Linked DNA regions of Bdellovibrio bacteriovorus. The protein of the gene in region 1 interacts with the protein of each later gene in a pairwise test. Links are inferred from orthologs where the notes say so. Each region holds a gene or a part of one and is shown on either strand. Other genes may lie near its edges.

Region 1 (7,852 bases):
TCGGACGTTACTGAATACATGTTTTTTTGCCTTAGGCATTTTAATGCCTCTTGAGGTCCTTGCATCCCCGCCACTCCTGAGCTATCAGGGCCGCATCGTCAAATTAGATGGTAGCCCATTAGAATTCCCCAGCGTCAGTTTCTTATTTGAAATTACGTCAGCCTCTGGAACTTGCGTATTATATCGAGAGCAAGTCAATGGAGTAAATATGACAAACTCTAAGGGGGTTTTCGATTCCCCTATCGGCCACTCCCATAGCTATCCAGGATCGCCGACCTTTACCATCTTAGATAGTTTTAACAACCAAGGTTCATTGACCTGCGATGGCGGGCTGCCGTTTAATCCGGCCGCCGACGAAGGACGACGCCTGCGGGTGCAATTTCACGACGGAATTTCATGGCATCGCATTTCCCCGGACACCGTCATTCGCTCCGTTCCCTATGCGGGTTTTAGCCTTGCAGCTCAAAAGTTAGGATCAAACACGGCGGCGGATTTTATTCTAAAAAACACTTTACCCGTGACTCCGTGTGCGGGCACGGAAGTCCTTACCTTTAACGGAACCAGCTTTACATGCGTGACGGATCAAGGAGGCGCCGGAGGTGCCTCGGGTCCTGCCAGCGGAGATCTTTCAGGCACATACCCTTCCCCGACTGTAGCCCTAGGTGCCATAACCCCCGCAAAACTTTCTAACGGCACATCCAGCGGTCAAGTCTTGCGTTACGATGGCAGCGCGTGGAGTTACGCAAAACTGCGTTACACAGATCTGGTGAATGCCGGTGGCACGAGCCCTTGGCCGACCGGCTCTTGCACCGCAGGTCAGTACATTACTTGGGTTTCAGTCTCTGACGGGTTTGGGTGTGCAAGCTTTGTCTCTTCAAATGTGACGACCGCGTTAGGTTTTGTTCCTTTAAATCCGGCAAATAATCTCAGCGAACTAAATAATGCCACAACTGCCAGATCAAATCTTGGATTGGGTGCCATCGCCACTTATGGCATCGCTTCTGGAGGAGCGGTTTTAGACGGAGGAAATACCCTCACCGGTGAGATGAGTATCGGATCCTTATCCGCACACTCCGTGTCGTTACAAACTCAAGGTACAAAAAAAATGACCGTGCTTACTTCAGGCTTCGTGGGTATTGGCACTGAAAATCCGGCGACCACCCTGCACGTGGCAAGCACCATTCCCGATACCACCACTCAGCCCGATCGCGCCGGGTTGATCGTGGATGGCGAAGGCACGGGCTTTGGCGGACGTTTAGCGATACGATCTTTTTCAGACACGCAAGCTGCGCACTTAGTGGCCTATCGCTCGATGGGAACAAAGGCCGCCCCGACGGCGATTACTTCAGGAAAAACTATTTTCAATATCTTTGGCTACGCTTATGACGGCACAGGATGGTCGACCAACACAAACTCTCCCGGGCTCTCGATGGTCGCCACTGAAAATTGGACCCCCACCGCCAAGGCTTCTCGGTTAGGGTTTTGGACCACACCGCCGGGCACCGCCACCGCCGAAGAACGACTGCGAATTACCGCCGAGGGCAAAGTCGGCATCGGGACAACAACCCCTGAAAGCACATTGCAAGTTGCGGGCTATTTACAAATGGCAACGGTTTCTTCAGCCCCGGCCGCGACGGATTGTGATAGTGCCGCCGAATATGGTCGAATCAAGTCTGATCCCACCAATGATCGCCTCTATCTATGTGCCGCGTCCGGATGGACCACGTATATGACGGGCGGTCCCAACACCTGCCCTGCGGGCTTTACTTTGATCGGTGCCGCGGGACTGCCTACAAGTTATTGCATCAGTACCAATGAACGAACAGCGGCGAGTTTTTTAGATGCTAAAAATTCTTGTTATTCAGTGACAAGCACTCGAGGCCCGGCCTCGCTTTGTTCAAATGAACAATGGTATCGCGCGTGCAAAAGTGGGTCGGCCACCGGCATGACAGGGAATGAAGAATGGGCCAGCAATGTTTATCATCTGACCGGAGGGACAGTTTCCGTGGCGACGATGGGGTCTGCAAATTGCGAATCGATGGGCGAAGGCGCGGCGAGTGCGACCCGCGCCTATCGTTGTTGCCTAAATTAAATTATTCTTGCGGAGGTGTCGGAGGCGCCACTTTTTCTGGCCCACCTTCATGCGGGGGTCTTGGGCGAAGACGTCCTTCAGCTCCTTTTTTAGCAAGCTTTGATAGCACCGGATTTTCAGGAATATCAATTTGCTCTAAAACGTCCGCCACACGATTGATGTTGCTGACCCAGTCCGTGATGATCAGTTGATTGTTGATAGCAACGACATTCATTTCACCATCTCTGGATGGCAAAATTCTAAGATCGCGGTTTAACTGCAACACAGAAACATTTTTAGGAGTGTAAACCCACGTATACATACGCTGTGGTTTCATCGAAGGTCTTTTCGTCGAAACTTCTAACATATTTCTTTGCACGTTGCGGGCGCTTTGCACCACCATCACGTCTTCTTGCTTGCTGATGGCAAAGCCATTTAAAGCCAGGCCATTAGACAACTGACTGAAAAATTCTTCTTTGGTAATCGGCTCTTGATTTAAGATCGTGATTTTACCGCGCACGCCGGGATCAATGATGAATTTTTGCCCGGTGGCTTTGGCGTAGTTTTCAATAACTTTTGTCAGCTCTTCAGAGTTGAAATTGACTTTTACTTTGTCGTCGGCAAAGACCGAAAGAGTGGTGAAGAAAACCAAGATAACCGCAATAAGTTTCATAAGGTACTTCCTTTCCCAAAAAGGGTTGAGATTGGGTTTATCAAGGAAGTCTTTCACACACAAAACAAAGATCCGAACCTAGACCTTATGAAGCAGCAGCACAGTTCCAACTTGGAACTGTATTCCCAAAAAACAAAAGCCACGAAATTAACTTCGTGGCTTTTTATGTACCGAATTTTTACTAAAAGAAGCTGGTACCTTAGAATTCCCAAGGTAAAGAGACTGATAGCACGTACGCGTTGTTTTTCGCGTCCGGGCTTAAAGAGCCTGAGCTTTGTTCGTCAAAAGTTTCCATCAAGTATTCAAAGTTCAAACAAATGAATGGAAGACCCGTGAAGCTTAAGCCCAGCTTTGTGCTTTTACCTTTGATTTTATTGTTGTAGTCGTCAAATTTGATTTCATTCATCAATCCATACCCCAACCAACCTCTAAGCAAGATCGGAAAGTCCACTCCCACCACGGCCCATAAAGTGTTGCGTTTCGCGTCCGAATCAGAAACATTGGCCGTGTCAGAATCAAAATTAGCACTCACCGTCGTCGCGTAATCTAACCCCGCCCAAAACATGACAGGTGCCGTCCACGCTACGCGTGCTCCCAAAAGTGTCCCATTCATTTTACCGTCAGCATTGTCTTTAAAAGTCCCCATCTCGTAACCCAAGTAAGGCTCAAGCAAAAGACCGGCATTCGCCGCACTTCCAAATCCTAAAATCAACGCGCACACCGCGAATAGCTTTTTCATCAAACTCTCCTTGTTAAATATCGAACAATCAAAGTTTGAGCCGACTCGCAAAAAGGGTCAATCAAATCACGACCAGCAAAAACTTTTTCGCCAAATCGAACCAATGAGTTTTTATGTTACGCAGGATAAGCATTGCCGTCTTTGGCCATAATGCTCAAGCTCGGGTCAAATGACAAAGGGGCCAAAATGTTAGATGTCGTGCAAAGCGCAGTAATTAACGTAAAGCCGCTATCGCGGTTTTATAGTCGCGACCAAATACGAAACTTCCCGCCACAAAAACATCGGCTTCGTGACATAGCTTCGCAGTTTCGGCGTTGATACCGCCATCGACTTCAATCAGGCAAGACAGTTTCTTAGAGCTGATTTCCTGGCGTAAACGCGAGATCTTGGCAATCTGATCGGCCATAAAGGATTGACCGCCAAAGCCAGGCTCTACGGTCATAACAAGCACTAAATCGCTTAAAGGGAGCAACGGCAGAACCGTGTCCAGAGAAGTTCCCGGACGCAAAGTGATGCCGGCTTTCGCCCCCAACTCACGGATGCGTTTAAGCACCGCCGCGGGATCTTTTGTCGATTCGACGTGAATGGTCAAATAATCACTGCCCGCTTTGATGAAGTCTTCGATGTAGCGTTCAGGTTCTTCAATCATCAAATGAACATCTAAAGGGATCGGAGAAACTTTTTTTAACGACTTCACCACCGGGATACCGATTGTGATATTCGGAACAAAACGTCCGTCCATAACATCCACATGAATCCAGTCCGCCCCTGCTTGTGATACCGCGTGAATTTCTTTTTCTAGATTTGCAAAGTCCGCGGATAAAATTGAAGGCGCAACCATTTTAGATGCCAAGTTTGTCTCCTACTTTAAGATCATGACCTTTAAGAAAATCTTGAACCTTCATGCGGGTGCGCGATTCGGGCTGCACTTCCAAAAGTTTTAATGAGCCTTCCCCACACGCCACCACGATATGATCGTCCGCGATCGCCGTGATAGTGCCGGGTTCTGATTTAGAAGACTGATCTAGGGGCACCGCTTTATGCAACTTCAATTTTTTACCTTGAAGCAAAGTGTAAACGCCCGGCCCATAAACAAAACCGCGCATTTTTCCATCGACCGCACACGCCGAAGTTTTAAAATCAATAAAACATTCTGCCTTATCAATTTTTGGCGCAATCGTAACTTGGGATTCATCTTGAGGAATCGGTCCGATATTGCCGCGCACATAGTCCATCAATTCAACCCGTAAAAGATCGGCACCTAAAACCGCCAATTCATCATGCAATTGCATGGCGTCCATATCTGGGCGAATCTTAACTTTCCGAATGCCGATGATATCCCCGGCATCTAATTTTTTAACCATGCGCTGTAAGGTCACGCCGGATTCTGCATCCAAGGCTTCAATCGCACGCTGAATGGGCGCGGCCCCCCGCCAGCGCGGTAAAATAGAACCATGCACATTCACGCAACCAAAACGGAACGAGCTCATAAAGTCTTCGGTCAGGATTTGACCAAAAGCCACAACGATTCCGACTTCCGCTCCCCAAGAGCGAATTTCCGCAACCGCGGCCGGATCTTTTTTTAAAGATTCAGGGGTCACCACACGAAGACCGTGTTCAAGAGCTAAGGTTTTTACCGGGCTTGGGGTCAGCTGAAGCTTACGACCCGCCGGACGATCTGGTTGAGAAACAACGCCGACAACTTCAAAGTGCTCATCATCAAGCAGCGCTTTCAGGGACGTGACGGCAAATTCTGGCGTCCCTAGGAAACACACGCGCACCTTGCTCACTAGCGTTTGTCCTTGGCTAATTCTTTTTGTTTTTCTTTTTCAGCTTCTTTTTCTTCCTTCACAGGATAGCCGTATTTTTTGATCTGATTTTTAATTTTGTTCGATTTCACAAAGCTTAAATGATCGACAAATAAAGTGCCTTCTAAGTGATCCAGTTCATGCTGCATACAAATCGCCAGCAGACCGTCGGTTTTTACGATGAACTCTTTGCCGTTAATATCAAAAGCTTTCATTTCGATGTAATTAAAACGCTCGACGGTTTCGTAATAACCCGGGATCGACAAGCAACCTTCATCAAAAGTTGTTTTGCCTTCCCCTTTAACGATTTCAGGATTAATCAAGATCAGTGGCTGCGGAACGGCCTTTTCAAGATCCGACATTTCGTCATACTTGTAACGGCGTCCCCCTTCATCTTTAGGACGAGTGTCGATCACGATCATGCGTTTTAATTCACCAATTTGCGGAGCCGCCAAGCCAATGCCGTTCGCATCGTACATGGTTTCAATCATGTCCTCGGACAGCTGTTTAAGCTCTGGGGCAAACTCTTTCACGGGAGTTGAAACTTCCCGCAATTTCGGGTCTGGGAATGTGAGGATTTTCTTGATCATGAGGGACCTCCGAGAGGCCCCCATTATATCAGCGTTTCAGCCTTTTGAGAAGAACCAAGCCTAAAGTGGCCATGATTATATTCGGAGCCCAAGCGGCTACGACCGGCGGTATTGTTCCGTGCTGCCCCAGGGTAATCCCTGACGAATAAAATACGTAATAAGCAAAAACCAGGGCTAAACAAATCCCCACGTTCAGCATAGTTCCGCCGGAACGCGCCCGGCCAACACTGAAAGGAATACCCAATAAACACATCACGATACCCGCAAAAGCAAAGCCAAATTTCGACTGATAGTCGACCTCATAAGCCAAGGTATCAAGACCCGCCTGGCGGTTTTTTTCGATAAAATGTTTCAGTTCTTTTTGTGACATCATGTCGGCGGTTTGCCCGGCACTTTGCAAGTCTTTTGAGTCTTCGGCCATCACGATGTTTTTAGTTTTAAAGTGACTGGTCAAAGGAAAGCTTGATTCTTTAGTAAAGACCGTGACGGTGCCTTTTTCTAGGGCCCATTGCGCCCCTTGGATGCTGACTTCACGAGCCGTGATCATTTGCACCAAGTCCCAGTCCTCGTTAAAGAAATACATCGTCAAACCTTGGGCCTTGTTCCCTTGCGCATTCAAGGTTTGAATATTGAATAAAGAATTTTTTGAGCGATACCAGATCTTGTCCGTTTTAATTGTGGAAAAACGATGCGGCTCTTTTTTTAAGTCGTAATATAAAATATAGTTCTTTTCTTTGATCGTTTTCGGAATGATGCGGTCGGAAGACACGTAACCCACGGCCGAAATCAGCGTCACCCAGATCAGCATGGGTAAAGCCACGCGAAAAAGACTCATCCCCGCGGCAAATAACGCAACGAGTTCATTTGCTTTATTCAAACTTGAAAGCGTTAAGATCGTGCCCAATAAACAGGCGACCGGCAGAAGCTGGCGGATGATTTCAGGGAAATAAAAAAGATAGTATTTCACGAGGGCCGAGGGCGCTACGCCCTTGTATTCGGTCAGGGTGGACATCGCGTCGACGGCAGAAAACAGCGTCAAAAAGACGGCCATGGCCCCCAAAAAGTAGCCCCAAAAAAGCCAGGTTGTATATCGATCGATGCGGTTCACAGCTGCCTACTCCCAGATCACGCTTGACTCATTCAGCCTTTCCGATTTTACTTTTAAGTATGGCTTTACGCGTCTTGCTTGCAGATGAGAGTTCCACAATCAAAAAAGTAATGCAACTGGCATTGTCTGACTTCGCTGTCGAAGTTAAATCCGTGCCCGTGGGACTTGATGTGTTGGCTGTCACAAAGACCTTCAATCCTGATATTATTTTTGCCGATGTTCTTTTGACGAAGCGTTCGGGCTATGAAGTCTGCGCCGATATCAAAATGGATCCTGCGACAGCTCAAATTCCTGTGGTTTTGATGTGGAGCGGTTTCATGGAAATCGACGAAGAAAAAGCGACCACTTGCAAAGCAGATCGCCGTTTAGAAAAACCTTTTGACGCAGAACATTTGCGCTCTATCGTAAATGATTTGGTCGTGAAAACTAAAGCCAATCCGGTCAGTTCATTTTTAAGTTTCCCGGAAATGCCCGAGTTCGAAGAAACTCCGGCCGAAGCAAATGCTCCTGCTGAAGATCGCCTCTCAAATTCGGATGTTTTTGCGATTCCGGAAGTGGAAGATGCTGATGCCTTTTCGGTTCCCGGAGAAGAATTTTCAGCGGTGCCACTGACGAATCCTCGATCTCAAGATGAGGCCGAAGAAGGTGGCTGGGCACACCAAGATTTAACTAAGTTTAAAATTCAAATTCCTGAAGCCGAAAACGATTTCGCCTCGAAATTTGTAATTCCGCAAGATGATGATCTTAACAACGCTCATATCGAAATGGATGGTGAGTTTGAAGAGATCAGCTTTGATAAAAAAACGACGCCCAAGCTTCCGGCCGCAAAACCGGCTCCGCACGCAGCAAAAGGTGGCACTTCA
Region 2 (7,972 bases), 1.9 Mb from region 1 along the record:
TTTTTCGTGAACCTCGATCATGGCCTTTTTTACCAGATCCGCGGCCGTTCCTTGGATAGGGGCATTGATCGCAGCGCGTTCCCCGAACTTTTTTAAAGCCATGTTTTTAGAATGAAGTTCATCAATGTAACGACGACGGCCAAATAAGGTTTCAACATATCCCTTTTCGTGAGCCAGCTTGATCGTGTTGTCGATATATTCACGCACATTTTTAAATCGAGTGAAATAGCGATCGATGATGTCTTTAGCTTCCGTGCGCGAAATTCCTAAGTTTTCCGCTAAACCGAAAGCCCCCTGCCCATAGGCGATCCCGAAGTTTACGGCTTTGGCGGAACGACGTAAATCGGAAGTAACATCTTTAAGTTCCACGCCGTAAATTTCAGCCGCGGTCGCCGCATGAATATCTAAATCTTCCGCAAAAGCTTTACACAGATTTGGATCTTCAGAAATATGGGCTAAAATACGCAGTTCAATTTGCGAATAGTCGACCGACAAAAGCTTCATACGTGGAGCGGCGATAAAGGCCTTACGAACCTGTTGCCCGCGCGCCGTGCGAATTGGAATATTTTGTAAATTCGGCGCCGTACTTGAAAGTCGGCCCGTGGTCGTCAGCGCCTGATTAAACGTAGTGTGCACGCGATCGTCTTTGGGGCTGACCATGGTTGGCAATGCATCGACATATGTAGATTTCAATTTTGATAGCTCACGCCATTGCAGAATTAATTTAGCAATGGGATGCTCTAAACCCAAAAGCACTTCTTCATCTGTTGAATAGCCTGTTTTGGTTTTTTTACCTGCTGGCAACTTCATTTTTTCAAACAGAATGACACCTAATTGCTTAGGACTTCCGATGTTAAAGCTTTCACCCGATTCCGCGTGAATGGCTTTTTCTAAGGCGGCAATTTCTGTTTGCAGATCGGCACTTTGTTTCTTTAATAAATCTGTATCAATGCGGATTCCAAGTCGTTCCATCGACAAAAGAATGCGGGCTAATGGCAAGTCGAAATCTTCAAAGACTTTTTGACCATTTACTTTGTGCAAATGATCTTTCATTGTCGCGGCAAAATTGCGATGGGCATTGAAAAGCTGAGTGGGTGATGCCAGCTCTGGCAAAACATCGGCCATGTACTTGGTGTACACCTTGCCAAAGTCAGAAACGTCGCCGGCCTTAAGCACATAAGCCGCCAATTGCGAATCCCAAGAGGCGATGGGCGTTCTTGCCCCCATTTTGTGCCAGAAAGATTTCAAATCAAAACCGCACCAACGAACCTTGAACGTGTCCGTGAGTTTTCCTAGGTATTCAAAATCGCTGACTTCGATAAGGTCGGTGTCTGTCCCAACAAACACTCCACGCGTATCCGAAAAACCCCACAGATGCTGGTCTTCGTGTAAGAACTCTGCCAATTCACGCGTATTCATCGAACGCTGATTAAATTCACGATCATCTTTGGCAATGACAAGAACAGGAGTGACTTCTTCTGATTCTTTTGGTGCCGCGGCGACGGCCGTCGTGCTCGCCGTGGAAACAAAGCTGGGTGCTGTCACCGTGTCGGCATTAGAGCCAAAAAGATTCTTTTCGAAAGTTTTAAAATTCAGCTCTTGCAGCAATGCTCTTAATTCGTCGGTTTTCCAAGGCTGTAAACGGTAGGCTTCATAAGCTTCTGGTACTTGCACAGAATCGACGATGGTAACTAATTTTTTGGATAGAAGGGCGTTGTCTTTAGAAGCGATCAGTTTTTCTTTAACACTTTTGCCTTCCACCTGATCGATATTTTCGTAAATATCCTCAAGAGATTTAAATTGCTGCAAAAGCTTAACGGCCCCTTTTTCACCAATACCTTTAACTCCCGGAACATTATCCGAAGCATCGCCGACGATGGAAAGATAATCGATGAACTGATCAGGGCGAACTCCCCATTTAGCCAAAACGCCGGCCGCATCATAACGGACTTCTTTCATCGTATCGTAAAGCCATACGTGAGGTTGCACCAGCTGACCGAAATCTTTATCGCCACTGACGATGAAAACTTCCATGTCGTGATGGCGGCCCCATTTGGTTAATGCGCCGATAATATCGTCGGCTTCATAGCCGGGAACTTCGAGCGCCGGAATCCCTAAAAGCTCTGCCAATTTTTTGATGTAAGGAACTTGTTTTTGTAAGTCATCCGGCATTTCCGTGCGATGAGCTTTGTACCCATCATAAAGATCTTTACGGAAGGAGGCTTCTTTTCGGTCGTAACAAAAAACCAAATATTCCGGTTTTTCTTCTTTCATCAACTTGATAAGCATGGAAAGAAAACCATAAACCGCGTTGACCGGAACTCCTGACGGAGAAGTTAAAGGGCGGATGGCATAAAAGGCGCGAAAAAACATCGCGCTCACATCGATAAGATAGAGCTTTTTCATAGGCACTAGGTGTACACCCAGAGCCTTTGATTGTCGACGATTGATCGTATTTTCTGAGCTTATTCGAGCTCGGCTTTCACCAATGAAAAGTCGATTTGCTCTAACGCTTTTTTATCGCATTGATTTTCAGCAGCGGGAGTGAAGTGAACTTCTTCACTGCAAGCTTCGGCCTGTCGAAGGATGATTTCTAAGGCCGATGAGATATTAGGGTCCATCGCGGAAGAGCTTTGGTTTTCCCATTGGTCGACTTGAGCGGGTGAACAGTGAAGACGATAAGCAAGTTCAGATTTGCTCCAGCCCAGACGAAGACGCAAAGAGCGGATGTTTTCTTTCGTCCAGCGGGGCGCTTGATTTTCAATCATAATAACCTCTCTGCCAACGAACACACTTGAAGATTTGATCAACCTAAAGATCTAAATTCATTGGCCATCTGGCAGGTAACTAGAGCCAGAATACTAGTGGTATTATAGCGCAGAGACACTCGATTATGCGACGTGTTGCTAGACTATTGTTCAGGAAAAACAAAAACCAGATCATGCTCACCCGCCAGATCTAATTTATCGCGGGCCTGGCGCTCAATAAAGGCTGGATCTTTGGCTTGCTTCAGTTGGTCAGAAAGGCTCGCAATGTTCGCTTTTGCTTGAGAAATGTCCACAGTGATTCGATCAAAATCACGGTGCAAGCTCCACAAGCGAAATAGATTTCCATTCAAGATAATGGAAACAACAAAAATCCCCAGACAGCACAACGCCACTTTTGCGGGATGATTTAAAAAACGACGAAGACCGATCGCGAACTTACTGTAAGACATGTAATTATTTAATCAGTCCCTGAATTCTTCTGCCAGCTTTGCATGGTCTAGTCTGGCAGAAGTCACGATAGAGGTTGTTTCACTCGGCATTGAGGCCGTCTTATTTTATATGCGGTTTAAGAATATAACAAAGATATTTATACATTTTTAATACTTAGGCCATTGAGCTAAAAAGACCGCATTCAAGGAGTTCCAATGCGTCCCCTTTTAGCTCTAATAATCGTGCTTTCCTCCTCATCCGTCTTTGCTAAGCGCTATGGTCGAGACGAACGAGTGTATACCTGCGTCTCTAGTGCAGACTCCGCCGCCATCGGAGCAAATCAAGCCTTTGATGTGCAGCTCGTGGATCTTAACGAAATCACCATCACTCGTAAAATCGATGGCGCTTTTATTAATGCCCCGGCAAACCAAGGATATTATTTTCTCTTTGGCGAAGGCCGCTCTAACGGCGAACTTTTGGCTGCTTCGGACTCCGGATATATCAACGCCTACAACGACAGCTTTCATATTTCTATTCAAACCGCACCGGGACGCTATACTCGCGGCGGTGTTTTAGAAAACTGCAAAGAAACCAAAATCATCAGCGAATATGAACCCATGACGACGACAGAAAAGACTTTTGAAAAAATCGGCAACAACGCCAGCCTAGGCAACGGCGGCTATGAATTCACTCGCTTTGATGGCCGCTCACTGAATATGTCTGAAGAAAAAAATGAACTTATTGAAGAAGGTCAAAACTGGGAGCAATGCACCTGGGAAATGGTCGAAGATTTTCCGACAATTTTAAAACTGATCGCTGAACATAACTTTGATAAAGAAACGGCTGAGAAAATAAAACGGCTGTCACAAAAAACCGGAATCACCCACGCCATCGCCTATGTATCCGATAGTGATGTCAGCTGCAGCAACACCCTCGTACGCCTGTACTCTGAGGACAACATTCGCTTTGAGCTTTATTACAAATTAGGTGATTAAATAAAAGACCCAACCGAACAAGGCGAGGCCCGACAACGCAGTCGATCGGGCCATTTTCACGAGCCGCCTATCTAAAGGCGGCTTTATCCCAGTACAATCCCATCCCACCCAAATCTTCTTCGATTCTTAGAAGCTGGTTGTATTTGGCTGTACGCTCACCACGGCACAAGCTGCCGGTTTTAATTTGATGGCAGTTCAAGGCCACCGCAAGATCGGCAATCGTCACGTCTTCCGTTTCACCTGAACGGTGAGACATCACAGTTTTATAACGATTTCTTTGCGCCAAGTTTACGGCCTCAAAAGTTTCAGTCAAAGTTCCGATTTGATTTACCTTCACTAGCAACGCGTTGGCGGCTCTCTTTTCTAAGCCCATACGCAAGCGTTTTGGATTTGTTACGAACAAATCATCACCTACTAGTTGGCATGTTTGGCCCAGCTCTGCGGTTGCTTTGACCCATCCATCCCAATCATCTTCTGAAAATCCATCTTCGATCGAAATCATGGGATACTTTTCAGTCCATGATTTGTAGATACCCAAAAGCTCTGTTGCCGAAATACGGCTGCCTTGCCATTCGTAAGTTCCGTCTTTGTACATTTCCGTCGCTGCAACGTCTAACGCCAAGAACACGTTTTGACCTGGATCATAACCAGCATCCACGATCGCATTCATCAACAAGTCCAAAGCTTCTTGGTTTGATCCTAATTTCGGAGCAAAACCACCTTCATCACCCACGGCTGTGGAAAGACCTTTTTTGCCTAGGATTTTTTTCAGCGTGTGAAAGATCTCCGCCCCCGCACGTAAAGATTCTGCGTAAGAGTTATTCACGGTCGGAACGATCATGAACTCTTGAATGTCCAAACCGTTGTTGGCATGCGCGCCACCATTAAGAACGTTCATCAATGGAACCGGCAAGCGGCAAGCTTGTGATCCACCGACGTAACGATACAATGGCAAGTTCACGTCCGCCGCAGCGGCTTTCGCCACAGCTAGTGACACTCCCAAGATCGCATTGGCACCCAGGTTTGATTTATTTTCTGAACCATCAAGTTCACGCAAAATTTTATCGATATAAACTTGCTCAGTCACATTCAGGCCAATGATTTCCGGAGCGATTTTTTCGCGCACGTTATCAACCGCTTTGAAAACACCTTTTCCCAGGAAACGATTTTTGTCTCCGTCGCGAAGCTCGTAAGCTTCATGAGCACCGGTAGAGGCGCCCGATGGAACCGCGGCACGGCCCATATTGCCATCTGCGGTTTTTACTTCCACTTCGATGGTTGGATTTCCACGGCTATCCAAGATTTCACGAGATACTAAGCTGATGATTTCAGACATGAGAGCTTCCTTCAGAGTGAGTTTGCTTGTTGTTTGCTTTTTTTACTAATTCCATACTTTCAAAAACAGTGCGTGGGTATTGGGTTTTTACATGCTCCCAATCCACTCGGCGCATAGCCTCTTTAACCGCCGGGGTCATTTTGCCTTGAGCGACCAACATCGTGATCAACTGCTGCGCGCGCACCATGTAATCATGCATCCGTGCCAGATTCTGATTTAAAACATAACCTGGTGCCTGACTATCAAAGTTCAAATGTGACATGCTTCCCTCTTGAGGAAGCAAAGAGGATTTATCGGCCACGGCTTGCTCAACCGAAACGACAGCTTGCTGCAGTTTTTGTTTTTCTAAATCACGAATTTTTTCTTCTAAATCCCCAACGTATTTTTGCAAGTCTTCGCGTTCACGCTGTGTGCTTTGCAAATCTTCGATCAGGCTTTTAAAAAGATCGGGGCTGACTTGATGCCCGATGTTTTCAGCCTGGTCGTTAAAGATGCTACTTTGCTGGGTGGACCAATTCAAAGTGATCGTGATGCCGTCCCACTCGCAACGCGCAAGTGGTTGCCCCACATAAACCGGTAAAGATTCAAAAGCGGCCTTAAGGTAGGTCGTGACTAAGGGGTATTGCTCTGCCGGCAATGGAAGATCAAAGGCGATGCTATTCGCATCACGGCGAAGATTATCAATCGGTGGCTTTGGCGAAATAAAGTACGAAAGAAATTGTTCGGGCTGATTGAAGATCTCTTGCGGCCGCGGCATCATGCGCAGAACGCTATCGAGAACTCCCCACGCGCGTAAGTTTGGTCCTTCATGACCGGCTCTTTGCAAGATGTTGCCATCTTGTTTTAGCGGCAAACGAAGTGCGGTCTCCAAAAACATTTCCATGTCGGGTGCCGACACCCAGTAAGAGGAATCGCGCAGCAACTCAACGGCAAGGTGAGTTTGCTCATAAAGAGGCGTCAGGTCTTCACCCTGCTCCTCTAAAATCGTTAATACTGCGTTGGAAATCTTACAGCTAAAATGCACGGAAAAGATTTAATCGAACTTCCCCCCGCAATACACCTAAAAAATCAAAAAGTGCCTGGCTCTTTTTTAGGACCATAGCGCAGCATTTTCAGAGGAGAGAAAACGACTCTAAGTTTAATGTCGGTTAATTAGTTCCCATGCTTAAACAACAGTCTTTGACGCGCATGGGTCCGAAAAAAGAGCCAGGCACCTTCTAAGCGGCCTTGTTGAATTTGGCTTTGGGGAAGGGGAGGTTGTTGTCGATTATTTCTTCCATGAACGACGGGATGTAGCCGGTGGGTTGGAGTTTTCCTTCCAAAGCACCGTCGGGCTTACGCGTCATTCTGGACATGTCGAAGATGGGTTCAACGTGGTATGAACCATCGCTATTGATTCCGAGGACTTCCGAAATAGCTGCGATGCGGCGAGATCCATCGCTGTACCGGCTGACTTGAACAATGATGTCGATGGCAGAGATCACTTGCGAGCGTAAGGCTTTTTCGGAGATTTTCGCATCCCCCCCTTGGGCGAGCGCCTCTAAACGGACGATCGCATCTTCTGGCGTATTCGCATGGACCGTGCCCATACACCCCTTATGACCCGTATTCATCGCGTTTAATAATTCCAAAGCTTCACTAGACCGAACCTCACCCACGATGATGCGATCCGGGCGCAGACGAAGAGCACTCTTTAAAAGATCTTTGATCGACACTTCGCCTTTTCCCAATTGATCGGCTTGTCTGGTTTCAAACATCACCACGTGTTCGTAATCGACTTGCAGCTCTGACGAATCCTCGATCACCATCACTCGTTGGCCTTTTGGAATTCTTGTACACAGCAACGACAACAGCGTTGTTTTACCTGAACCCGTACCGCCCGACACGATGATATTTTTTCCTAAAAACATGCAGATATCCAAGAACCTTGCACCATCTTCATTGATCGCACCTAGCTTGATATAGTCCGCAAAAGAGATTTTATTATTAGTAAATTTACGAATGGATAACGTGGTGCCCTTGCGCGACATCGGTGGGATCACCGCCGCAATACGCGAACCATCGGGCAAGCGCGCATCCAAACGAGGGGATTCGTCATCTATGCGACGACCGACCGATTGGGCGATCGAGTTGACCGCCGCACGCAAATCGTCTTCAGATAAAAAGGAATCCGGAACTCTTTCCAGTTTTCCTTTTCTTTCGACGAAAATTTCTTTGTGACCATTAACGAGAATCTCGGAGACGCCCTTGTCGTCCAAATATTTTAAGATAGGACCCAGATTTTGCTGGATCGTCTGTCTGAAAACATCGGATCTATCGTTCGACATAAGGCCCTACTTCATCCAAGAAAAATTATTTTGCCGAAGCTGGTTTGCGGTCACCCGCCGTACCCGCCACATCACTGTAAATGATGAACTTACCCTGCACCGCTGTTTCCGGGCATT

The links.
Region 2: the proteins of rpe (region 1) and eno interact in binary tests that used the Escherichia coli proteins (3 or more experiments, as listed by UniProt). The link is inferred for Bdellovibrio bacteriovorus from one-to-one orthologs.

The regions. Positions count from the first base shown.
Region 1 is NZ_LUKE01000001.1:174,992-182,843, forward strand. Bases 2,512-5,390 are described here. They hold rpe (ribulose-phosphate 3-epimerase), read right to left. Parts: upstream 4,325-5,390; coding sequence 3,698-4,324; downstream 2,512-3,697. Other genes in these bases: AZI86_RS00830 (hypothetical protein), read right to left, coding at 2,512-2,744; AZI86_RS00835 (hypothetical protein), read right to left, coding at 2,944-3,483; fmt (methionyl-tRNA formyltransferase), read right to left, coding at 4,326-5,273; def (peptide deformylase), read right to left, coding at 5,273-5,390. Outside these bases: AZI86_RS00825 (hypothetical protein), read left to right, coding at 209-2,092; more of AZI86_RS00830, read right to left, coding at 2,094-2,511; more of def, read right to left, coding at 5,391-5,881; LPS export ABC transporter permease LptG, read right to left, coding at 5,910-6,989; AZI86_RS00860 (response regulator), read left to right, coding at 7,049-7,852. UniProt on the Escherichia coli protein: Catalyzes the reversible epimerization of D-ribulose 5-phosphate to D-xylulose 5-phosphate.
Region 2 is NZ_LUKE01000001.1:2,092,138-2,100,109, reverse strand. Bases 3,395-6,393 are described here. They hold eno (phosphopyruvate hydratase), read right to left. Parts: upstream 5,529-6,393; coding sequence 4,260-5,528; downstream 3,395-4,259. Other genes in these bases: AZI86_RS10175 (hypothetical protein), read right to left, coding at 5,521-6,393; AZI86_RS10185 (hypothetical protein), read left to right, coding at 3,413-4,192. Also shown: polA (DNA polymerase I), read right to left, coding at 1-2,406; AZI86_RS10195 (helix-turn-helix domain-containing protein), read right to left, coding at 2,466-2,768; AZI86_RS10190 (septum formation initiator family protein), read right to left, coding at 2,912-3,217; more of AZI86_RS10175, read right to left, coding at 6,394-6,552; AZI86_RS10170 (CpaF family protein), read right to left, coding at 6,746-7,855; AZI86_RS10165 (cupredoxin domain-containing protein), read right to left, coding at 7,881-7,972. UniProt on the Escherichia coli protein: Catalyzes the reversible conversion of 2-phosphoglycerate (2-PG) into phosphoenolpyruvate (PEP). It is essential for the degradation of carbohydrates via glycolysis.